One region of the Kribbella sp. NPDC020701 genome, then DNA from elsewhere that is predicted to be linked to it. Evidence: riboswitches for the same ligand, from Rfam matches in the RefSeq annotation. Region 1 holds a riboswitch; each other region holds the start of a gene.

The links. A riboswitch is a leader RNA that binds a small molecule or an ion and turns the genes downstream of it on or off. The one in region 1 is predicted to bind S-adenosylmethionine.
Region 2: linked by a shared signal. The riboswitch ahead of thrC (threonine synthase) and the one ahead of ACZ3HV_RS04935 (GNAT family N-acetyltransferase) in region 1 are both predicted to bind S-adenosylmethionine.
Region 3: linked by a shared signal. The riboswitch ahead of ACZ3HV_RS01320 (aminotransferase class V-fold PLP-dependent enzyme) and the one ahead of ACZ3HV_RS04935 (GNAT family N-acetyltransferase) in region 1 are both predicted to bind S-adenosylmethionine.

Annotation. Positions count from the first base shown of each region.
Region 1 covers NZ_JBVHFT010000002.1:299,977-307,830, forward strand. Annotated here, with positions in the region: gene ACZ3HV_RS04920 (FAD-dependent monooxygenase) at 1-677, shown strand, start outside; gene ACZ3HV_RS04925 (dihydrofolate reductase family protein) at 765-1,370, shown strand; gene ACZ3HV_RS04930 (NAD-dependent epimerase/dehydratase family protein) at 1,367-2,287, shown strand; SAM riboswitch class IV at 2,373-2,487, shown strand; gene ACZ3HV_RS04935 (GNAT family N-acetyltransferase) at 2,500-3,060, shown strand; gene ACZ3HV_RS04940 (dihydrofolate reductase family protein) at 3,107-3,661, shown strand; gene ACZ3HV_RS04945 (BTAD domain-containing putative transcriptional regulator) at 3,723-6,872, shown strand; gene ACZ3HV_RS04950 (FAD-binding oxidoreductase) at 6,972-7,854, shown strand, end outside.
Region 2 covers NZ_JBVHFT010000008.1:66,577-74,430, forward strand. Annotated here, with positions in the region: gene ACZ3HV_RS20265 (Fic family protein) at 1-1,046, shown strand, start outside; gene ACZ3HV_RS20270 (DNA-3-methyladenine glycosylase family protein) at 1,076-2,023, shown strand; gene ACZ3HV_RS20275 (cation:proton antiporter) at 2,046-3,293, shown strand; gene ACZ3HV_RS20280 (hypothetical protein) at 3,307-3,429, shown strand; SAM riboswitch class I at 3,495-3,635, shown strand; gene thrC (threonine synthase) at 3,649-4,911, shown strand; gene ACZ3HV_RS20290 (MoaD/ThiS family protein) at 4,908-5,183, shown strand; gene ACZ3HV_RS20295 (VOC family protein) at 5,239-5,619, shown strand; gene ACZ3HV_RS20300 (zinc-dependent alcohol dehydrogenase family protein) at 5,633-6,658, shown strand; gene ACZ3HV_RS20305 (hypothetical protein) at 6,692-7,854, opposite strand, start outside.
Region 3 covers NZ_JBVHFT010000001.1:290,915-298,768, forward strand. Annotated here, with positions in the region: gene ACZ3HV_RS01315 (prolyl oligopeptidase family serine peptidase) at 1-1,450, shown strand, start outside; gene ACZ3HV_RS01320 (aminotransferase class V-fold PLP-dependent enzyme) at 1,461-2,825, opposite strand; SAM riboswitch class IV at 2,842-2,955, opposite strand; gene ACZ3HV_RS01325 (VOC family protein) at 3,052-3,420, shown strand; gene ACZ3HV_RS01330 (DinB family protein) at 3,461-3,991, shown strand; gene ACZ3HV_RS01335 (FtsK/SpoIIIE family DNA translocase) at 4,085-6,712, shown strand; gene ACZ3HV_RS01340 (hypothetical protein) at 6,716-7,282, shown strand; gene ACZ3HV_RS01345 (helix-turn-helix domain-containing protein) at 7,402-7,854, shown strand, end outside.

The DNA of each region.
Region 1 (7,854 bases):
ACAGACTCGGCCGGATCCTCCTCGCAGGAGATGCGGCCCACGTGCATTCGCCCAACGGCGGACAAGGTCTCAACCTCGGCCTGGTCGACGCTGTCAACCTGGGGTGGAAGCTGGCGGCGCAAGTACGAGGCGTGGCTCCTGAGGGGCTCCTCGACAGCTACACCGACGAGCGGCACCCCGCCGGCGCCGCCGTACTGGCCAACACCCGCGCACAGTCGGCCCTGATGCGCCCTGGTCCCCACACTGACGCACTGCGCGACCTCGTCTCCGAACTCATGGACATCCGCGAAGTCAATCAGTACTTCGGACGCCTCCTCGGAGGCCTCGCACTCCGCTACACCTTCCCGTACACCAAACCCGACGACCACCAACTAATCGGCCACCACTGCCCCGACCTAACCTTCACCACCGCGACCACTTCCGCCCGCCTCAACCAGTTCACCCGCTCGGGCCGCGCCGTACTGCTCACCCCACCCCACACCCCCACCCTCAAAGCGGCCGCCGGCCGGCGCGATCGCCTGGAAATCGTCGAGGTCAACTCCATAGACGACAACCGCCTATCCGCCCTCCTAATCCGCCCCGACGGCGCAATAGCCTGGGCCACCACCCCCGGCGAACCGCCAAACGAGCTGCAACTCCAAACAGCCCTCACCACTTGGCTAGGCGCCCCCGCCTGACGCCAAAGTGGATCTGCTGGATTCGTTCAAGACTTGGTGGGGGGCCGCTCGTAGGTTCGGACTGTGATGGTCTAGCGGAGGAGTGATATGAGCAAGGTGTTCAGTGCGCACGCTGTTTCGGTTGATGGGTATATCAGTGGGCGGACTCCCGATGGGGTTGCGGAGTTCGGGCGTGGGCTTGGTGATGCGGGGATGCTCTTCGACTGGTACTTCGACGGGGACACGCCGAGCGAGCTGTTCGGCGGGTTCAAGTTGAGTGAGCCGAGCGCCAGGTTCTTCGACATCATCGCGGCGCGGGTGGGGGCGACGGTCTCCGGGCGTACGACGTACGAGCACTCGAGCCACTGGGGAGGCGATGGGCCGCATCCGACGGCACCGCTCTTCGTGCTCAGCCACCGGCCAGCGCCCGAGATCAGCGAGCAGCAGACGCTCGTCACCACAGGGATCGAGGACGCGATCGCGGCGGCGCGTGAGGTTGCCGGGGACAAGGATGTCGCGGTCATGGGTGGCGGCGCACTGACCTCGGCCCTGGCGGCGGACCTTGTCGACGAGGTGATCCTGCATCAGGTACCGATCCTGCTCGGCGGCGGTCGCAGCTTCTTCCAGGAGGTCCCGAAGCACGTGCGGCTCCGGCTGGTGGAGGCCATCCCGGCACCCGGCGTCACGCACCTCCATTACGAGGTGGTCCGATGATCCTCGTCACGGGCGGCCTGGGCATGATCGGCGCCCACACCGCCCGCGCGCTCCTGGATCTCGGACATGAGGTCGTCGTCACGACGTACCGCCGTACCGAGGTCCCGTCGTTCCTCGCCAGCCAGGTCACCGTGGAATCCCTCGACGTCACCGACCGGGCAGCCTTCCTCGCCCTCGGCGATCGTCACGACATCAGCAATATCGTCCATCTCGCCGGCAGCATCCCCGGCGAGGACCCGGTCGACTTCTTCCGTACGGACTTGACCGGCCTGCTCAACGCGTTGGACGCCGCTCGCGCGTGGGGAGTCCGCAGGTTCGCTGTCGCGAGCAGCCTCGGCGCGTACCTCGGCCGGACCGAGATCCCCTGGCACGAAAAGCTCGCGCTGCCGACCGCGCAGTTGCCGCATCTGATCATCGCGTTCAAGAAGGCCGTGGAGCCGCTGACCACGCACAGCCTCCAGGGCAGTGGTGTCCAGCCGGTCGTACTCCGAATCGGGACCATCTGGGGACCGCTCGTCGATCCGGAATCACCGTTCTTCTACATTCCGCCGTACATCAGCGCCGTACTCCGCGGTGAGCAACCGAAGCCGCTGTACGCCGACGACGGCGGCGACTGCTGTTACGCGCCGGACGCTGGGCGCGCGATCGCCCTCCTGACGACCGCGGAGACGTTGCGGCACGACACCTACAACGTGTCCAGCGGCCGGCCGTACACCAACCGCGAGTTCGCGGAAGCCCTGCAGGCGATCACGCCCGGCCTGAAGCTCGACCTCCTGCCCGGGCGCCAGGCCGGCCCCGGCGCAGACCCGTACCTCGACATCACCCGGCTCACCCACGACACCGGCTTCGAGCCAACCTTCGACGTCGCCAAGTCAGTCGCCGACTACGCCGCCTGGCGCACCAACAACCCCCGCTGACCGAGTCAGTCAGTTCGCGGTTGATTTGAGAAGGAACCAGTAGTTGGTGGTGGGGCCTCAGGAGGCGCTGGTACGGTTTGGCGTTGGTCATGAGTGTCAGCGTTCAGCCCCGGCTTGCTGGCCGGCAACCCTCCGTTCGTGGGTGGGGTGCCCCGGGTGAGGACCAGGCTCGGCGCAGGAGTGCCGGGCAAGCCGCGAGTGGGAGGTTTGGCATGGCATCGTTGCGGTTCCGTTCGGCCGGGGCGGAGGACGCCGACCAGGTCGCGTTCCTGCACGCCGATAGCTGGCGTCGGCACTACCGGGGCGCGTATGCGGACTCGTTCCTCGATGGGGACATCGACGCCGATCGTCGGTCGGTCTGGTCGGGACGGCTGGCGGCGCCGGCCAGGTCCGCGACCATCCTCGCCGAGTACGACGACCAACTGGCGGGCTTCGTCCACGTCGAGTTCGACAAGGATCCGCGGTGGGGCAGCCTTGTCGACAATCTGCATGTTGACTATCGGCAACGCCGTACCGGGATCGGCACTCAGCTTCTGGCCCGCGCAGCAAACGCGGTCGTCGGCGAGGCGAAGAGCAACGCGATGTACCTGTGGGTGCTGCAGCAGAACACAGACGCGCAGCACTTCTACCGGGCGGCGGGAGGCAGTTCGGTAGAAACGGCCGCCGTACCACCGCCTGGCGGAGATCCGACTCGACTCAACGGCACTCCGAAGTGCCTATGGATGGCCTGGCCCGAGGCATCGCAGTTGGCCGGATCGCTGAAAGCGGATTGAAACCGTCGTCTGGGAGATTGGGGAGATAGAGCCCAAGGAGGAGACCATGCGACCACTGATCGTCTTCAGCGACATGACCCTCGACGGATTCATGGCCGGACCGGACAACGACCTCGACTTCATGGCCGATGACCCGCAACTGACGAGCGAGCTGACCGGCGAACTGATGTCCGTTGCGGACACGATCATCTGGGGCCGCAAGTCGTTCGGACCGTCAGCCGCCTACTGGACGACTGCCGAGGGCGACCTGGCTGCGTGGCTCAACACAACGCCGAAGTTCGTCCTGTCATCGGACAAGAGCTTCGACGTCAGCGCCTGGGAGAACTCGACCCTGGCCGCCGGCGACGGAGCGGACCAGGTTCGCCAGTTGAAGGAGTCCACCGGCGGCAGCCTGGTCGTGTTCGGAGGAGTACAGACCGTACGCTCGCTCGTCGCCGCAGATCTCGTGGACGAGTACTGGCTCAAGCTCAACCCCGCGATCGTCGGTCGCGGCGGATCGATGTTCTCGGAGGTGGGCGAACGCAGGAAGCTGACGTTGAACAGCGCGCGGTCCTACCCCTCCGGAACCGTTGCGCTGGTCTACTCGACGGGCAGAGGCTGAACCGAGAAGGTGGTTGCGACGTAGGGATCTGTGTCTACGCTCATCGGGGGGAGGGCGATTGGTGCGGATCCGGCTGCTCGGAGGTTTCGGGGTCGATCGAGGGGGACAACCCGTCGATGGCCATGTCTGGCGTCTGCGGAAGGCGCGGACGCTGGTCAAGTTGCTCGCGCTGACACGGGATCAGCGGCTGCATCGCGACGTACTGCTCGAGGCGTTGTGGCCCGATCGGGCTCCGACGTCCGCGGTCAACAATCTCCACCAGGCGCTGCACGTCGCCCGTCGAGCGCTTGCGGGCGACGAGCCGAGCAACGGTTTGCTCGAGTTGCGCGACGACTTCGTGGTGCTGCTCGCGGACGGTCTCGTCGAGGTCGACGTACGGACGTTCGAGCAGTTGGCCGCGCACGGGCGGACCAGCGGTGACCTCGCCGACCTGCGTGCCGCGGTCGCTGCGTACGCCGGCGATCTGCTCCCCGAGGACCGGTTCGAGGACTGGGCCGACCGGCCGCGGGACGAGCTCCGGGCGACCTTCTGCGACCTCCTCGTGGACCTGGCGGAGGCGACGGAGAACGACGTAGAGGCGCTCGACGCCCTGCAACGCGCCCTCGCCATCGACCCGCTCCACGAGCGTGCCGTCCGCGACCTGATGCGGCGTCATGCGGCGATGGGCCGATCGTCGGAGGCCTTGGCCCAGTACGAACGCCTCCGCACCGACCTGCGTACGACGTACGGCACCGATCCGGACCCGGAGACCCAACGCGTGTACCGCGACCTTCTGACAGGCGAGGCACCCCCGAACCGGCCCCGCCACAACCTCGCCCCCGCCCTGACCAGCTTCGTCGGACGCGAGCGCGAGATCGCCGACCTCCATCGCCTGCTGGACCGGGGCCGGTTGGTCACCCTCACGGGGGTCGGCGGTGCGGGCAAGACGCGACTTGCGGAGGAGGCTGCGAGGCGGCTGCTCGATGCGTACGCCGATGGCATCTGGATCGCCGACCTGGTCCCGGTGGCAGATCCGCGGCTCGTCCCCGACACGGTCGCGGCCGCATTGGGACTGGATCCCGCAGCGGGCTCGGACCCATTGCGCACACTGATCACCCGCTTGGCTCCACGAAACCTCCTTCTTGTTCTGGACAGCTGCGAACACCTGCTCGCTGCCTGCGCCGGACTCGCGAGCGCAGTACTGCGAAGCTGCCCTGGCGTCACCGTGCTCGCGACGAGCCGCGAGCCTCTGCACACGCCGGGCGAGGTGACCTTCCGGGTGCCCTCACTCGAGCTGCCGGAGCCTGAGGATGCCGGTGACCTGAGCCGGCTCGGGACGCTGGCTTCGGTACGGCTCTTCGTCGACCGGGCCCAGGACGTCCGGCCCGGCTTCGTCCTCGATGCGGACAACGCCGCGCCCATCGTGGAGATCTGCCGTCGTCTCGACGGCATTCCACTCGCCCTGGAACTGGCCGCCGCCCGCGCGTCTCACCTGGAGGCGGCGGAGATCGCCGAGCGGTTGAGCCAGGCTCTTCCGCTGCTCGGCCGGCACGGTGAGATCACGCGGCATGCGACGTTGCGGGCCGCGCTCGAGTGGAGCCACGCGTTGCTCTCGGACGACGAGCAGATCCTGCTTCGGCGGCTCGCGGTCTTCGCCGGCAGCTTCTCGTTGCCGTCGGCCGAGGAGGTGTGCGCGGACGATCGGATTCCCGCCGCGGACGTGCTGGACGGTCTCGGTCGCCTGGTCGACAAGTCCCTCTTGCAGGTCGACCACGACGGTCCGCGTTCGCGCTATCGCCTGCTGGAGACCATCAGGCAGTTCGCGCGGGAGCGACTCGTCGCCGCGCACGAGGTCGAACCGCTGGAGACAGCGCACTTCGAGCATTTCCTGGAGTTGGCCTGCGCCCAGGATCCGGAACGGGCCAGCGTTGTCGTCGAACGTCCACAGTCGCTCGACGTCGACCACGACAACCTCCGCGCTGCGCTCGCGTGGGCGGTACGTCATGATCACCAACAGGCCTTGCTGCTGGGGGTGAACCTGTCGCAGTACTGGCTGGCGCGGGGTCATTTCGCCGAAGGAGCCGGCTGGCTGGAACGCATTCTCGACGTGGCCGTCGTACCGTCCCAGGATCGGGTCCGGGCGATCTTCGCACTCGCGGTTCTCGACGCCCGGAGCGGTTTGAGCGACCGGCTCCCGGGGCTCGGAGACCAGGCTGTCGCCGTCGCCGAGCAGTCCGACGATCCCACCGACATCGTGTCCGCCCGGGTCCTGCGCGGCACGCTTCTCCTCGGCAGCGGAGACCTCAACGAGATCGAACAGACCGCCATGGAAGCGCTCGCGCGGGCCGACTCCCTGGGAGCGGCACCCGTCGCCGCCTCCGCCCAGCAGTTGGCCGCGATGGCCGCGTTGTTCCGCGAGGACGTGAAACCGGCACAGCAACGGTTCGCCGAGTGCCTCGAGCGGCTGAGCCTGATCGACCCGGCAGTTGGCCCGTTCTTCCCTGCCGTGACGGCGTGTATGCCGCTCGCCCCGGTCGACGGCTCGATGGTGCCGGTGTTCGAGGAGACCTTCCTGCTCGGCCGTCGGGTCGGCGCCGTCCGCGGCCGGGGCTACGCCTTGTCGGCCTTCGCTGACGCCCACCGGTTGGCGGGAGATCTGGCCGGCGCGCTCGACGCCGTACGGCGGTCTGTCGAGGTGTTCGCCGGTGTCGACGACGCGGCTGGTCTCGGCCACGCGCTCAACCATCTGGGGTGCATCGAACGCGACCAGGGACTGTTCGAGCCGGCCGAGGACCATCTCCGCGAGGCGCTGCGGATCCGCGAGCAACTGGGCGATCGCCGGGGCGAGAACCTGACGCTGGCCAACCTCGGCCTGCTGTCTGCGGCGGCCGGCGACCCCGCGGCGGGCCGGCGGCTCACCCGCGTCGCCCTCGACCGCGGCGAGGCGGTCGACGATGTGCCCGGCGCGGCCGGCGCGCTGCTGAACCTCGTCGTCGTCGAACTTTTCGCCGGCCGGCGGAAGGCCGCCCGGATGCTGGCCGAACAGGCGGTGGAAGCCTTTCGGCCACAGGGTTATCTGCGCCTGGAGGCATGGACCCGGCTCCTCGCCGCCGAGCTCGCACGGGACGACGGTGACGTGGAGACCTTGTCCCGGCACGGCCGGGTGGCGGTCGAGATCTTCGCCCGGCTCGGCTCCCGCATCGGCATCGCACGGGCAGCCGCCCTCCCCTGACCGCAGCACGCTAAGTCACGCTAAGCCATTGCGAAGTCAGCCTTCCTAATGTCGTTCGGGTCCAGGGAAACCCCTGGGTTCGACGAATCAGGAGCAGAGATGACAACGACGCAAGCGCGGCAGGACACGCTCGGGGAGGCCACGCTCGGTGAGCTCGCCGAGGGACTTCGTGGCGAGCTGATCCGCCCGACCGACGCTTCGTACGACGAAGCACGGTCGATCTGGAACGCCGCGCATGACAAGAGACCCGCGCTCATCGTGCGCTGCCGCGGGGTGGCCGACGTCATCCGGGCCGTGGAGTTCGCCCGGAGCGAGGGGTTGACGCTGGCCGTCCGGGGCGGCGGTCACAGCATCCCCGGTTTCTCGACGACGGACGGCGGCCTGGTGATCGACCTGTCGCCGATGAACTCGGTCCGGATCGATCCCGACCGGCGCCGCATCGTGGCGCAGGGCGGCTGCGTCTGGGGAGACGTCGACGCCGAAGCGCAGGCCTTCGGGCTGGCCGTCACCGGCGGCCTGGTGTCCACGACCGGCGTCGCGGGCTTCACCCTCGGCGGCGGGATCGGCTGGCTGGTCCGCAAAGCCGGACTCGCGTGCGACAACCTCGTCGGCGCCGACATCGTCACCGCGGACGGCCGGTACCTGCACACAAGTGAGGAGGAGAACCCGGAGCTGCTCTGGGCGTTGCGTGGCGGCGGCGGCAACTTCGGTGTCGTCACGTCGTTCGAGTTCAAGGCGCACGAGGTCGGCCCGACGGTGTTCGCCGGTCTCGTCTTCTACCCGGGCGACAGCGCAGCCGACGTACTGCGCGGCTTCGGTACGGCGGCCGCCGGCGCACCCGACGAGTTGTCGCTGGCGATCAACCTGACGACCGCGCCGCCGCTGCCGTTCCTGCCGGAAGATGTGCACGGCAAGCCGATTGTCGCCGTACTGGGCATGTGGTCGGGGCGGGTCGAGGAGGGCGATGCGGCGACCAAGCCGT
Region 2 (7,854 bases), on a different contig from region 1:
GCCTGCGGCGGAGCATGTTGGCGCGCGCGATCCAGGGGTCGAACAGCATCGAGGGGTACGACGTCAAGCTCGACGACGCCGTAGCCGCGCTGGACGACGAAGAGGCGCTGAGCGCCGATGAGCGCACGTTCGCCGAGATCCGTGGATACCGGCAGGCGCTCGGCTATGTCCTCGCAATGGCGAAGGATGCGGACTTCGGGCTGGATGCGTCGGCTGTCCGGGGCATGCATTTCATGATGCTCAGTCACGACCTGGCGAAGAGCCCCGGCAGCTACCGGCAGGGTGTCGTCTACGTGCATGACGAGGCAACCGGGGAGAACGTATACGAAGGTCCCTCGGCGGAGGATGTGCCGGGCCTGGTCGCCGAGCTGATGGACGGCCTGGCGGCCGACGGCGCGGCGGACCCCTTGGTGCACGCGGCGATGGCTCACCTCAACCTGGTCATGATCCACCCGTTCCGCGATGGGAACGGCCGGATGGCGAGAGCGCTGCAGACACTGGTCCTGTCCCGGAGTGGCATCGGAGAGCCGGCCTTCTCGAGCATCGAGGAGTGGCTGGGCAGCAACACCGAGGACTACTACCGGGTGCTGGCGGCGACCGGCGCCGGCGGGTGGCATCCGCGGCGATCAGCCGCGCTCTGGGTCAAGTTCAACCTGCGCGCGCACCATATCCAGGCCCAGACGGTGCGGAGGCGGTATCGCGAAGCGGGCAAGCTGTGGCTGGCCTTCGACGAGCTGATCGCGGAGTACGGGCTGGCGGAGCGCGTCGCCGACGAACTGTTCGACGCGTCCCTCGGCTTCCGCATGCGCCGCTCGACCTACGTACGCCGGGCCGGGATCGAGGAACGGACGGCCACCCGCGACCTCGCGAGGCTCACCGAACTGGAGTTGCTGCGAGCGGTCGGTGAGACGAAGGGGCGGCACTACGTGATGGGTGATCGCCTTGCCGAACTCGTCCAGGGCGCACTTTCCACTCGCGAGCCGCTGATCGATCCATACCCGTGGATGCGAGAGCGGCTGGCGGCGGCGCCGACACCGATCCGGTAGTTGTCCGTGGGGTGAGTAAGACTTGGGGGGTGAGTTCGCGGGTGCGGGTTTGGCGGGTTGGGCGGGTGGTGGATCCGCATTCGGTGATCGGAGGGTTGCGGAAGGGGCCGGGGGATCCGGCGTATGTGTTCGACCCGGGGCGGCGGACGGTGTGGCGGGCTACGCGGACGCCTGACGGGCCGGTGCTTCTGCGGCTGACGCCGTACGCCGGGGAGGTGGAGGCCGAGGCCTGGGGACCGGGAGCGTCGTGGGCGCTGGACGGGGTGCCGGAGTTGCTGGGGGAGGCGGACAGCTGGGACGGGTTCGAGCCGTTGCCGGAGCACGCGGCGTTGGTGGACGCGGCGCGCCGGTTCCCGCATCTGCGGGTGCCGCGGACGCGGGCGGTGTTCGAGGCGATGGCGGCCGCGGGGATCGAGCAGGTCGTCACGGGCAAGGAGGCGTTCCGGGGCTGGCGGCTGCTACTTCGTGAGTACGGCGAACCCGCGCCGGGCCCGAACGGTCCGGACGGACGGATGATGATGGTGCCGCCCGCGCCGGAGGAGTGGCGACTGATCCCGTCCTGGCAGTGGTTGCGGGCCGGCGTGGAGAACCGCCGGTCGCGCGTCGTCGTGACGGCCGCGACCCGGGCCAAGGCGCTCGAGCGGACGCTGGAGCTCACCGACTCGGCCGAGATCGAACGCCGGCTGCGATCGCTGCCCGGCGTCGGGGTGTGGACGGCCGCCGAGGTCCGCCAGCGGGCTCACGGTGACGCGGACGCGTTCTCGTTCGCTGACTACCACGTGTCGCGCAACGTGTCGTACGCCCTGATCGGCGAGGAGCTGGACGACGACGGCTGCGCCGAGCTGATCGAGCCGTATCGCGGTCATCGGTTCCGGGTGCAGCGGCTGCTGGAGCTGGCTGGAATCGCTCACCCCCGCTACGGCCCGCGCAAGTCCCTGCCCACGCACACCCCGGGCGCAACGCATCGCTTGAGGTAGCGCTGGGCACCGGGCCACCACGATGACGATCGACGGGGACGGGCTGTACCTGGTGGCCGGCCTGGCATTGCTGCTCGGTGCCGTCCTGCCCCGCCTCTTGCGCCGGTACGCCGTCTCCGCGCCGATCGGCTTCCTCGGCGCCGGCCTGCTCCTCGGTCTCGCCGTCAACCGGCAGCACCTCACCCCGCTCGCCGAACCCAAGCTCACCGAGCACCTGGCCGAGCTGACCATCCTCGTCGCGTTGATGGGCGTCGGGCTCGCGATCGACCGTCCGATCGGCTGGCGGCGCTGGAGCGTGACCTGGCGTCTCCTGTTCGTCGCCATGCCCGCCTGCATCGCCGCGGTAGCCGGCGTCGGCTGGGGGCTCGGCCTGGCTCCCGCGACCGCGCTCCTGCTGGGAGCCATCCTCGTACCGACCGACCCGGTGCTCGCCTCCGACGTCCAGGTGCAAGGCCCGACGACCGGCGAAGGCGCCGAGCCGGAGGAGGACGACGAGGTCCGCTTCGCGCTCACCTCGGAGGCCGGGCTGAACGACGGCCTGGCGTTCCCTTTCGTCTACGCCGCCATCTTCGCCGCAACCAAGGGCGCAGTCGGGGGCTGGGCCCTCGAGTGGCTCGCCTGGGACCTGATCGGCCGGACGCTGATCGGCGTCGCGGTCGGTGCCGGGGCGGGCTGGCTGCTCGGCAAGATGGCCTTCTCCGCGCCGTCCCGCGCCTTCCGGCTGGCGGACTCCCGCGAACCGGTACTGGCGCTCGCGATGACACTGGGCGTCTACGGCCTGGCCCAGGTGCTGCATGGCTACGGCTTCGTCGCGGTCTTCGTCGCGGCCCTGGCGCTGCGGGCGGCCGAGCGCAGCCACGACTTCCACGAGGAGCTGCACGGTTTCGTCGAGCAGCTCGAACACATCCTCACCTGGGGGATCCTGCTGCTGCTCGGCGTCGCGATCACGGCCGGGTTGCTGAAGCCGTTGACGCTGACCGGCATCGGAATCGGGCTCCTGCTGGTGCTGGTGATCCGTCCGCTGATCGCCTGGGTCGCGCTGGCCGGTACGCCGATGCGCCGCTCGGAGCGGTGGGTGACCGCCGTGTTCGGCGTCCGCGGCGTCGGGTCGGTGTTCTACCTCGCGTACGCCGGTGCCGACTTCCGCACCGACCTGCCCTGGCTATGGGCGACGGTCGGCTTCACCGTCGTCCTGAGCGTCGTCGTCCACGGGATCGCGGCGACTCCGCTGATGCGGATGCTCGACGTACGCCGGGATCGGGCTGCCTGAGCGCGACGCGCCGGTGGAGGAGATCGCGCTCGCGGCCGGGTTCGCCACTCCGGTGACGCTGCGGCACCATTTCGCGAAGCAGTTGCAGACCTCGCCATCGGCGTACCGGCGGGCTTTCCGGGCCCGGCAGGGCTGAGACCTCGCGTCTCGGATGGTGGGAACGGAAGACACAATATGGACCCGATTGGGTAGTCTCGGGGGAGCTCATCCAGAGGGACTGAGGGAAACGGCCCGTTGAAGTCCCGGCAACCCTCCCCGTTGAGGTCCCGCTCCCGGGTTCCTCGCGGCGGACCGGTGCCAAATCCGTCCCGCGCCGAGATCCGGTCCCGGGGAAGATGAGAGGGGAACCTCACTCATGAGCCTGACCGCCGCCACCCACACGATCCGTGAAGGTGCCTTCGGCAACGGTACGCACCTGAGCTGTCGCGCCTGTGGGGCGAAGTCGCCGCTCGGTCCGTTCTACGCCTGTATGGAGTGCTTCGGTCCGCTCGAGGTCGGGTACGACTACCCGACCATCACGCGGGAGCAGATCGAGGCCGGTCCCAAGAACATCTGGCGCTACCAGCCACTGCTGCCCGTCCCGGTGGACGTGGCCAGCTTCCCGAACACCGAGCCCGGCTACACCCGGCTCATCGACGCCAAGAACCTGGCCCGTGAACTGGGCCTGCGCAAGCTCTGGGTGAAGGACGACTCGGGCAACCCGACCCACTCCTTCAAGGACCGCGTGGTCGCATCCGCCCTGAGCGCCACCCGCGAGCTGGGCATGAAGGTCTTCGCCTGCCCCTCCACCGGCAACCTGGCCAACGCCGTCGCCGCGGCCGCCGCCCGGGCCGGCATCCGCTCGGTCGTCTTCATCCCCAAGGACCTGGAGCGACCCAAGATCATCACCACCGCCGTGTACGGCGGGACTCTGGTGGCCGTCGACGGCAACTACGACGACGTGAACAAGCTGGCCTCCGAGATCGCCGGCGAGGAGGAGGGCTGGGCGTTCGTCAACGTCAACGTCCGCCCGTACTACTCCGAAGGCTCCAAGACGCTGGCCTTCGAGATCGCCGAGCAGCTCGGCTGGCGAATCCCGCAGCAGGTGGTGATCCCGGTCGCGTCCGGCTCGCAGCTGACCAAGATCGACAAGGGCTTCACCGAGCTCGGCAAGCTCGGCCTGGTCGACGCCACCGACTACAAGGTGTACGGCGCTCAGGCCACCGGCTGCTCGCCCGTGGCGCAGGCCTTCCGGGACGGCCACGACGTGGTCAAGCCGGTCAAGCCGGACACCATCGCGAAGTCCCTGGCGATCGGCAACCCGGCCGACGGACCGTATGTGCTCGACGTCGCCCGGCGTACCGGCGGTGCGATCGAGGACGTCAGCGACGAGGAAGTCGTCGAGGGGATCCAGTTGCTCGCCCGGACCGAGGGCGTCTTCGCCGAGACCGCGGGCGGGGTGACCGTCGCGACGCTGAAGAAGCTGATCGCGACCGGGCAGCTCGACCCCGAGGCCGAGACGGTGATCATCAACTCCGGCGACGGGCTGAAGACGCTCGACGCCGTGGCCGACCGGGTCGGCCCCAAGGTGACCATTCCCGCGTCGTACGACGCCTTCGTGAAGGCAGGCCTGCAGTGAGCGTGAGCGTACGGGTCCCCACCATCCTGCGGCCCTACACCCAGGGCGTGTCCGAGGTCTCGGCCGAGGGCGGGACGCTGAGCGAGGTGCTGGAGTCGCTGGACGGCTCCTACCCCGGCATCAAGGGCCGGGTGCTGGACGAGTCCGGCGAGCTGCGCCGGTTCGTGAACGTGTACGTCGACGATGACGACGTACGGTTCGCCGACGGCCTGCAGACCGCGATCAAGGACGGCGGCCAGGTCTCGATCATCCCCGCGGTCGCGGGCGGCTGATCCTGCCGGTGGTTCCGGGCGTCTTTCGTCCGGAACCACCGCTACCGTCACCTGCATGGCGACGAAATGGACCATCGGCGGGGATGCCGCCGATCCGCAGAAGCTGGCCCGATTCTGGGCCGCGGCCCTCGGGTACGTGATCGAGCCCGGATTCGACGATCCGGACGGCTCGGGGATCATCGATCCCGACGACGTCGGGCCGGCGATCGGCTTCCTCCGCGTGCCCGAGCCCAAGACCGCGAAGAACCGTCTGCACATCGACATCCGCGTGGCCGGTCCCGGCGCCCGCGACGCCGCCTCCGCGGACCGCATGCGCACGAAAGCCGCGGAGTTGGTGGCGCTGGGGGCTGTTGAGGTCCGCGAGGACTTCTACGGCCCCGAACTCGGCCACATCGTGATGCTCGATCCCGAAGGCAACGAGTTCTGCGTCGGCTGACTACGATGCTCTGGTGCGCGCTGTTGTGATCGAGCAGTACGGCGTTCTGCCCGCCGTACAGGAGGTTCCGCGGCCTGAGCCGGCGGATGGCGCGGTCGTCCTGAAGGTGGAGGCGACCGGGCTATGCCGGAGCGACTGGCACGGGTGGATGGGCCATGACTCCGACATCGTGCTGCCGCATGTCCCGGGCCATGAGCTGGCCGGGACCGTCGCCGCCGTCGGGGCTGGGGTCTCTGGCTGGCAGGTCGGCGATCGGGTGACGACGCCGTTCATCTGCGCCTGTGGTCAGTGCGAGCAGTGCCAGGAGGGCAACCACCAGGTCTGCCCGAACCAGCTCCAACCCGGCTTCAACTACTGGGGCTCGTTCGCGGAGTACGTCGCTGTCCCGTACGCCGAGGTGAACCTGGTCCGCCTCCCCGACGACATGGACTTCGCCACGGCCGCGGGCTTGGGCTGCCGCTTCGCCACGTCCTTCCGCGCCATCCACCAGGTCGGCCGTGTGGCTCCGGGCGAACGCGTCACCATCTTCGGCTGTGGCGGCGTAGGCCTCTCCGCGGTGATGATCGCCGCAGCTCTCGGCGCCGAGGTGATCGCCGTCGACACGAACCCCGACGCCCTGAAGCTCGCCCGCGAGTACGGCGCCTCCCACACCATCCAGGCGTCACCGACGGTCGTCGACGAGATCCACGCCCTCGGTGGTGCCCACGTGACCATGGATGCGTTGGGCTCCAACGCCATCGTCCAACAAGCCCTACAAGCTTTGCGCCCGCGTGGTCGCCACCTCCAGGTCGGCCTCCTCCCCTCCGGCGTGCAGCTCGACGTCGGCCGGTTGATCGGCCAGGAACTCCAATGGCTGGGCAGCCACGGCATGCCCGCCCACGCCTACCCGGAAATGCTGTCGCTAGTTGCTTCAGGCAACCTAAAACCCGCCGAGCTGATCACCCGCACGATCACCCTGGAAGAAGCCCCCGCTGCCCTAGCCGCTTTGTCCAACGGCACCCCAGCCGGCGTCACCATCATCCAACCCACACCCCACTAACCACCCACGCGCTGCGTAGCACGCGGGGGTGTACTACAGGCGGATCAGATACACCGTCGGGGGACGCCCGGTGCGGCCGTGTTGCTGGGTGCCGGTGGGGGCGGCCAGGCCGGCTCGTTCGAGGCGTTTGAGGACTCGGCGGGCGGTGCGGAGCTGCACGGCCAGGTGGTCGGCGACGTCTTGGGTGGTGAGGCCGTCGGGGAGGGTGGCGGTGAGTTCGCGCATGCGGGCGAGAGTCTGGGTGTTGAGGCCGACGCGGCGGGCCAGGAGCGGGAGGCTTTCGGGGCCGCGGCGGGTGGCGGGCTGGTCGCCGGAGGGCTCGATGACGATCTCGACGTCGTCGGACATCGACACGACGCCGGCGACCGCGCCGATCGACTCGGCCCGGCTGACTGCGCGGCGGGCGAGTGCTTCCGCCTCGGCCGCCGTACGTCCGACGCCGAAACCGACGTACGCCGTGCTGTGCCGGGCCGCGAGGTGGTCGAGCAAGGGCATCCGGGTGAACTGCTCGGTTGCCTGCTCGAGCAGGCCGCGGGTGGTGACGACCAGATGCCGCCCGTCCGGCAGCGCGGCCAGGCTGCCGCCGAGCGTGATCAGATCACCGGCCAGTGCGTCGTCCGGCTCGGGCAGTGCGATCACGCCGAGCGCTACCTGCGCGTCACCGACGTGCTGCCCGGTCGTCGTCAAGACCAAGGCCTGCAACGTCGACCGGATCGAGTAACGGGAGGGCGCGAGCCGTACCGACGGCATCTCGTTCTCCAGCAAATGGAACGCCGAGCCGAGGCAGCTGATCGCGACCTTGGTGTCGTGCTTGTCGCGGGCGGTCCGGTGGAAGGCGACGATGTCGTCGGAGGTCAGGCCCGGCCGGTACGGCAGCACGTGGATCTGGTCGGTCGGGAGCTTGGCCTCGATCAGCGTCTCCAGCACCTCACTACGCCGCAGTGTGTCGATCGAGAACTGGGTGACGTTGTGCCCGAGCCGGAGCAGTTCGACGAGTGCACGGAGCAGCGTGGCGCCGTCGTACGACACGTACATGGCGGGCCGGTCGATCACGCCGGCCTCGGTGGCGATCGTGTACGGCACGACCCCGGTGAACAGCAGCGCGTCGACCTTCTCGTGCGCCTGCTCAACGAGGTCGACCGCCTCGGTCTCGTGCCGGTAGGGCAGCGGGAGCAGGGTCGCGCCGCTCGGCGGAC
Region 3 (7,854 bases), on a different contig from region 1:
GACCGGTGGACGGCTGATGCTGCACAAGGTCGGCACACCGCAGTCCGAGGACGCGCTCGTGCTCAGCTTCCCGGACCAGGACCGCTACTTCATCACTCCGGAGGTCTCGGAGGACGATCGCTACCTGATCGTCCACATCAACGAGGGCACTGACCCTGGCAGTCGGCTCTGGGTCTTCCCGATCACCTCCGACGGAATCGGCGAGCCAGTGAAGGTGGTGGACACCTTTGCGGACGAGATCGCGTTCGTACGGATGTCCGGCGACCAGCTGATACTGCGTACCGACCGCGATGCGTCCCGTGGTCGCGTGGTGCTCGCGTCGTTGGATGGCTCGTTCGTCGACCTGATCGCCGAGGGTGAGGCGACACTCCAGGCCGTCCGCGGTACGGCTGCCGGACTGGCCACGCTGACGCTGGTCGACGCGCAGCCAGTGCTGACGCTGTACGCGCTCGACGGCTCGGATGCACGGGTCATCGACGTACCGGGCGGGGGAGTGGTGGAGTTCCATGCCAGCCCCGAGTACGACGAGCTCTTCGTCGGGTTGTCGACCACGACCGACCCCACGGTGTCGTACGTCGTCTCGACCGATGCCGGCGTGGTCGGTGCGCTGCCGGAGCTGGTCCGTGGTTCAGGTGGATTCACCTCGCCATCGGTCACCGTGACCCGGCGCGTCGAGCCCGGCCGCGAGGTCCCGTACTTCCTGATCACCCGCTCCGACCTGGACTTCTCGCAGCCACGACCGACCCTGCTCTACGGGTACGGCGGCTTCCGCATCCCGATCCTGGCCGACTACAAGCCCGGCTGGCCGGCCTGGCTCGAGGCCGGTGGCGTGCTGGTGATCGCGAACCTGCGCGGCGGTGGTGAGTACGGCAGCACCTGGCACGACGCGGGCCGGCTCAAGAACAAGCAGAACGTGTTCGACGACTTCATCGCCGTCGCCGAGCATCTGCGGGACACCGGCGTCACCACGTCCGCGCAGCTCGCCATTCACGGTCGCAGCAATGGCGGTCTGCTCGTCGGTGCGGCCATGACTCAGCGTCCGGACCTGTTCGGAGTCGCACTGCCCGGTGTGGGTGTCATGGACATGTTGCGGTTCCACCTGTTCACCGTGGGCGCCGCGTGGGCCTCTGACTTCGGTCATCCGGACGATTCGGAGCAGTTCGAGGACCTGCTGGCGTACTCACCGCTGCATCGGTTGCGCGACGGCACGTCGTACCCGGCGACCCTCGTGGTCACCGGTGACCACGATGACCGGGTCGTGCCGTTGCACAGTCACAAGTTCATCGCCGAGCTGCAACATGCCCAATCCTCGTCCGCACCTGTCTTGACCCGAGTAGAGGTCAACACCGGTCACGGCTTCGGCAAACCCGCCGCGATGGTCGCGTCGGAATGGGCCGACCTACTGGCGTTCGCTGCTCACCATGTAGGCCTCGTACCTCCTGAGCAGTAGGAGGCCGGCGTTACCAGATGCGGGGAGCGTGCAGGTCCCGCGGGTCGTCGGTGGGCTGACAGCCGTTGTCGGTGTCCTCGTACTCCGACCGCGGTCCACCGGCGGCCAGCGTTCGTACGGCGTTGACGAGGCGGTCCACGTGCTCACGTGTCGTACCGAGGCCGAGGCTCGCGCGGACCGCCGTACCGTGCTCGGGGGAGTCGGCGAGTAGGTGACCGACGAGGGGGTGTGCGCAGAACTTTCCGTCGCGCACACCGATGCCGTACTCGGCGCTCAGCGCCGCGGACACGAGCGTGGAGCTCACACCGGCAACGGTGAAACAGACGGTGCCGACCCGGTCCGCGTCCTCGCCGAAGATCGAGTACGTCGTGACGCCCGGGACCTGAGCGAGTCCGGTCCGGAGTCGGGCGAGCAGGCTGCGCTCGTGCTGCTCGATCGCGTCGCGGTGCTTGCTGATCGCGGCACATGCCGAGGCGAGGGCGATCGCGCCGATGACGTTGGGGGAGCCGCCTTCGTGGCGCGACGGGCCGGTCGTCCAGACCACGGTGTCGTTGGTGACCGCAGTCGTCGCGCCCCCGCCGTACAGGTACGGGTCGGCGGCGTCGAGCCAGTCGGCGCGGCCGATCAGCGCACCGGCGCCGTAGGGCGCGTAGAGCTTGTGGCCGGACAGTGCGACCCAGTCGACGTCCAATGCGGCGATGTCGACCGGTCGGTGCGGCGCGAGCTGCGCGGCGTCGAGGCAGACCCGCGCACCGTGCGCCTTGGCGACAGCGGCGATCTCCGCGATCGGGAAGATCTCACCGGTCACGTTGGAGGCGCCGGTCACGACGACCAGCCGCGGACCCTCCGGAGCGTTGCGCAGTGCGTCGGCCACGTTGGTGAGGGCCTCGCTGGGCGAGCTGGGCGCGTTGAGACGGACAGTCCGCTCAGCCGGCCACGGCAGCAGGGCGGCGTGGTGCTCGGACTCGAACACGATCACCGTCGCGTCCGCCGGTACAGCGTGGGCGAGCAGGTTGAGCGCGTCGGTGGTCTGCCGGGTGAAGATCACCTGGTCGTCGTCACGGGCACCGACGAACGCTTGCACCTCGGCGCGAGCACGCTCGTACCACTGGGTGGTGATGCGGGAGGCGTACCCGTTGCCGCGGTGCACGGACGCGTACGACGGCAGTGCGGCCTCGACGCTGGCCCGGACCGACTCCAGACACGGCGCACTGGCTCCGTGGTCGAAGTTCGCGTAGTCGGTGACCCGGCCGTCGGCGAGTGGGACCAGCAGGTCCGAACCGACCGTGGCGGGGATGCTGCCGGTGACGAGCCGGGCGACGGTCGGCCGCGTGGTCGTCGTAGAGGCCGGCTCGAGGATGGAGAGGATCGACATGGTGCTGCTCCCGGGAAGTCCGCGCTTGCCGAGCGGGGTATCCGCACGGCCTGGTCTTCACCCGGGGCACCCCACCGCGGAGGAGGGTTGCCGGCCAGCAAGCCGGGGCTTCACGCTGACACTCATGACCTGCCGAGAACGGTAACGAACAGGCCACAGCGGGCGCCAGTGGCAATCTCATATTCCGGGATTGCCGAACACATCTTGAGACGCGCAGACTGTTGCCATGATCGGACGGCTGCACCACCTCGCGATCGACTGCCCGGAACCGCTGGAGCTGGCGCGCTTCTACTCGGCCCTGCTCGGCAAGCCCATCACCTACCAGAGCGACGACTGGGTCGTGGTCGCCGACAACGACCACACGTCAGGTCTCGCCTTCCAGCGCGCCCTCGGCCATCAGCGCCCGCAATGGCCGGACCCTACGCGTCCTCAGCAGATGCACCTCGACGTCATGGTCGACGACCTCGACGCGGCCGGGTCCGCGGTGCTGGCCCTCGGGGCCCGCAAGCTCGCCGCCACGGTGTACGAGGATCCGGCCGGTCATCCGTTCTGTCTGATCCCGCGACCCGGCTGGGCGCCGCCGGTCAATCCGTGATCGATTCGCTCTGCACGGCATGGGCGTGTTGGATGGCGGCATGACGGTGGAGAAGGCGTGGACGGCGCCGGCGGTCGAGCGGCCGGACGGCTCGCTGACCGCGCCCGAGGCCGAGCTGCTGCAGGGCTATCTGGATTTCTATCGGACCACGCTGCTGTACAAGTGCGCGGGTCTGACGGCCGAGCAGCTGGCCGAGCGGCCGTCGCCGCCGTCGAATCTGTCCCTGCTCGGACTGATCCGGCATCTGACCAAGGTCGAGCGGATCTGGTTCCGGATCCACTTCGCGTCCGGGGAGCCGGCCGAGGCGCTCTACGCGCCGGCGTTGGGGAAGGACGCCGATTTCGAGCTCATCGATCCGGCTGAGGCACAGGCGGCGTACGAAGGACTGATCGCCGAGTGGAAGCTGTCGGACGAGGCTGCGGCCGGACGGTCGCTGGACGAGCGCTTCACCTTCAGCGGGACCGAGTCGACGCTCCGGACGATCTACATTCATATGATCGGCGAGTACGGCCGCCACTGCGGCCACGCCGACCTCTTGCGAGAACAACTCGACGGCACCACTGGCGCCTGAGGCGGCGCTCGGCGCTGTGACGTTATGTATGGGGCAGCGTGATCGGCGTGTGACACGTGGGACTCGAGAGGTAATCGGGGTAGCCTGCTAGATATGGCGACCCGCACGTCTTCCCCGGCGCGGGCGCAGAAGTCGGCAGCCAAACGGCCGAGTACGGCTCGTTCGGCTGCTGGTGGACGCTCCCGTTCGTCAGGCGCCCAGAAGCGTGGGCAGAGCGCGAAACGCGGTGGTTCGACCGCCGCGCGGACCAGCACGCCCAAAAACAGCGGACCGGGCCCGTTCGCGGCCGCCATGATCGCTCTCGGTCGCGGTGTGGTGAAGGTCTGGATCGGCATCGCGCACGTGCTCGGACGGATGGTCCGCGGCATCGGCCACGGTGCCCGCGACCTCGACCCCGAGCACCGCCGCGACGGCGCCGGCCTGTTCCTGATCGGCCTGGCGGTTGTCGTGGCCGCCGCCATCTGGTGGGACCTCCCGGGCGCGGTCGGCAAGGGCATCCGGACCGTCGTCGGCGGCAGCGTCGGCATGCTCGGCTGGGCTGTCCCGCTGATGCTCCTCTTCATTGCAATGCGCACGCTGCGTCACCCGGACCGCAACGGCCCGGCCGGACGTCAGGTGATCGGCTGGACCGCCGTCGCCCTCGGCGTACTCGGCCTGGTCCACATCGCCAACGGTCTGCCCCGTCCGAGCAACCCGGCCGACGGACCGCTGCAGGACGCCGGCGGCGCCATCGGGTACGTCGTCTCGTCCCTGCTGTCCGACCTGCTCACGGAGTACGTCGCCGCCCCGCTGCTGGTGCTGCTCTCGATCTTCGGTGCGCTGGTGATCACCGGTACGCCGGTCTACGCGATCCCACTGCGGTTCCGCGCGGCGTTCGACGTACTGATGGGACGAACGGCGCTGCCCGAGGACGCACCGTCCGTCATGGCCGCGCCGACCGACGACACCGTCCGGCTGACCCGCAAGGAGCGCCGGGCCAAGGCCGCGGTGGAGGAGGACGACGGCGATCCGACGGTCAAGCCGTACGACTCGCCGGTGCTCGAGGGACGTGAGATCTCCAAGCGCGGGCGCAAGGCCAAGGCCGCGTCGGCCGTGGACGAGGACGCGTACGACGTCGACGCTTCCGAAGCCGCTGGGGCTGCTGTCATCGCCCCGGCTGGTGCCGGTGGTGGTCCTTCGAAGTCGGACTCGCCAGCCGAGCCGCCTCCCCACACGCCGATCCCACAGCGGGTCGAGCAGCTCAGCCTGTCCGGCGACATCACTTACACGCTGCCCGACGGACAGATGCTCAAGCCGGGTTCGGTGCACAAGGCAAGGACCAAGGCGTCCGACCAGGTGGTCGACCGGCTGACCGAGGTGTTCGAGCAGTTCGGCATCGACGCCCAGGTCACCGGCTACACGCGCGGCCCGACCGTCACCCGGTACGAGGTCGAGCTCGGCTCGGCGGTCAAAGTCGAGAAGGTCACCGCGCTGTCGAAGAACATCGCCTACGCGGTGGCGTCGGCCGATGTGCGGATCCTGTCGCCGATCCCGGGCAAGTCCGCGATCGGTATCGAGATCCCGAACACCGACAAGGAGATCGTCAGCCTCGGCGACGTGATCCGCTCGGCGACCGCGCGCAACGATCACCACCCGATGGTGGCCGGCCTGGGCAAGGACGTCGAGGGCGGCTTCGTGGTCGCGAACATGGCGAAGATGCCGCACCTGCTGGTCGCGGGTGCGACCGGTTCGGGTAAGTCGTCGTTCGTCAACTCGCTGATCACCTCGATCCTGATGCGGGCCACGCCGGACGAGGTGCGGATGATCCTGGTCGACCCCAAGCGGGTCGAGCTGAACAACTACGAGGGCATTCCGCACCTGATCACGCCGATCATCACCAACGCCAAGAAGGCGGCCGAGGCGCTGCAGTGGGTCGTCCGCGAGATGGACATGCGGTACGACGACCTGGCCGCGTTCGGGTTCCGGCACGTCGACGACTTCAACAAGGCGGTCCGGTCGGGCAAGGTGAAGCCACCGCCGGGCAGCGAGCGCGTGCTCACGCCGTACCCGTACCTGCTGGTGATCGTGGACGAGCTCGCCGACCTGATGATGGTCGCCCCGCGCGACGTCGAGGACTCGATCGTCCGGATCACCCAGCTCGCCCGGGCGGCCGGTATCCACCTGGTGCTCGCCACCCAGCGGCCGTCGGTGGACGTCGTCACCGGTCTGATCAAGGCGAACGTGCCGTCGCGGCTGGCGTTCGCGACCTCGTCGCTGGCCGACAGCCGGGTCATCCTGGACCAGCCGGGTGCGGAGAAACTGGTCGGCCAGGGTGACGGCCTGTTCCTGCCGATGGGCGCGAGCAAGCCGATGCGTATCCAGGGCGCCTGGGTGACCGAGTCGGAGATCCGCGGCGTCGTCGAACACTGCAAGACCCAGCTGCAGCCGACGTACCGCGAGGACGTCACCGCCGTGGCCGGCCCGAGCAAGGACCTCGACGACGAGATCGGCGACGACCTCGACCTGGTCGTGCAGGCCGCCGAGCTGATCGTGTCCACCCAGTTCGGCTCGACGTCCATGCTGCAGCGCAAACTCCGCGTCGGCTTCGCGAAAGCCGGCCGGCTGATGGACATCCTGGAGAGCCGCGGCGTCGTCGGACCCAGTGAAGGTTCGAAGGCCCGCGACGTCCTGGTGAAACCGGATGATCTAGAGGACTTCATCACCACCCTCCGAGGAGACTGACCCGTGACCGCCGCGAGCGCACTGCCCAGGCAGGACCGTTTCGACGTCGACCCCAAGCCCGTGCCGTTCACCGTCCGCGCCTCCCAGCGGGTGCACGGCGGGCTCGCGCTGGGAGCTGCGCTGGTCGCCGTCGGCTTTGCCGCGTCCGCATCCACCAGTCCCACCGGCGTACTGCGCTGGATCGCGGCGGCGGCGTTCGCCGTACTGGCGGTGATCTGCGCGCGAGCATTGACGGTCGGGGACATGCTCGTCGCCGACGAGGTCGGTATCCGGTTGCGAATCGGCCACGAATGGATCGGAACACGCTGGGAGGACATCGACGAGGTGACGGTGCTGCAGCGCCGCCACCTGCTGGACGACGGCCGGATTGCCGTTCATTTACTGGATCCTGGACCGGTTCTGGGAGCGATGCCGAGCTCGACGCTCAAGACGACCGATGCGAACCGTCGTCTGACGGGCTCCTCACTCGCGGTACCGTTCGGGTTGACGGCGCGACCGTCGAACGGGGAAGTGGTACAGGCGCTGCACATGCTGGCGGATGCCAGGTGTCCGGTCAGGGAACAAGCCTGACTTTGCCGTGACCCCGTCGCATCAAGGCCGTTGACATGATGTCGGCGGTCCCGCTGTCGGCTTGACGATGCCGACGGTCCGCGGGAGTTAGGCCGGGCGATGGAGAGGATGGTGGGGACGTGAGCATCGGCAGCGAGCTCACGGCGGCCCGCGAACGGGCCGACATGACGATCGAGCAGCTGAGCGCCGCCACCCGGATCAGAACCGGGCTGCTCGTGGCCATGGAGGCCGACGACTTCTCCCGCTGCGGCGGGAACTTCTATGCCCGCGGCCATATCCGCTCGATCGCCCGGGTGGTCAAGGCCGATCCCGCACCGCTGATCGCCAGCTTCGACGCCGAGCACGCCGTCGAGGAGGAGAAGTCCCGCCGCGAGGAACGCGCCGCGGTCAAGGGCCCGACCCTGCACCCGGCCCGCCCGCGCTGGGCCGTCGTGGTCGGCGCGATCCTGGTCAGCCTGATGGGCTGGGGGATGGTCCGCCTGTTCACGCTGCCCAACGACATCGAGGCCAACGCCTCGAAGACCGCGACCACCACCGCGACCGTCACCACTCCCACGCCGCAGCCGACCCCG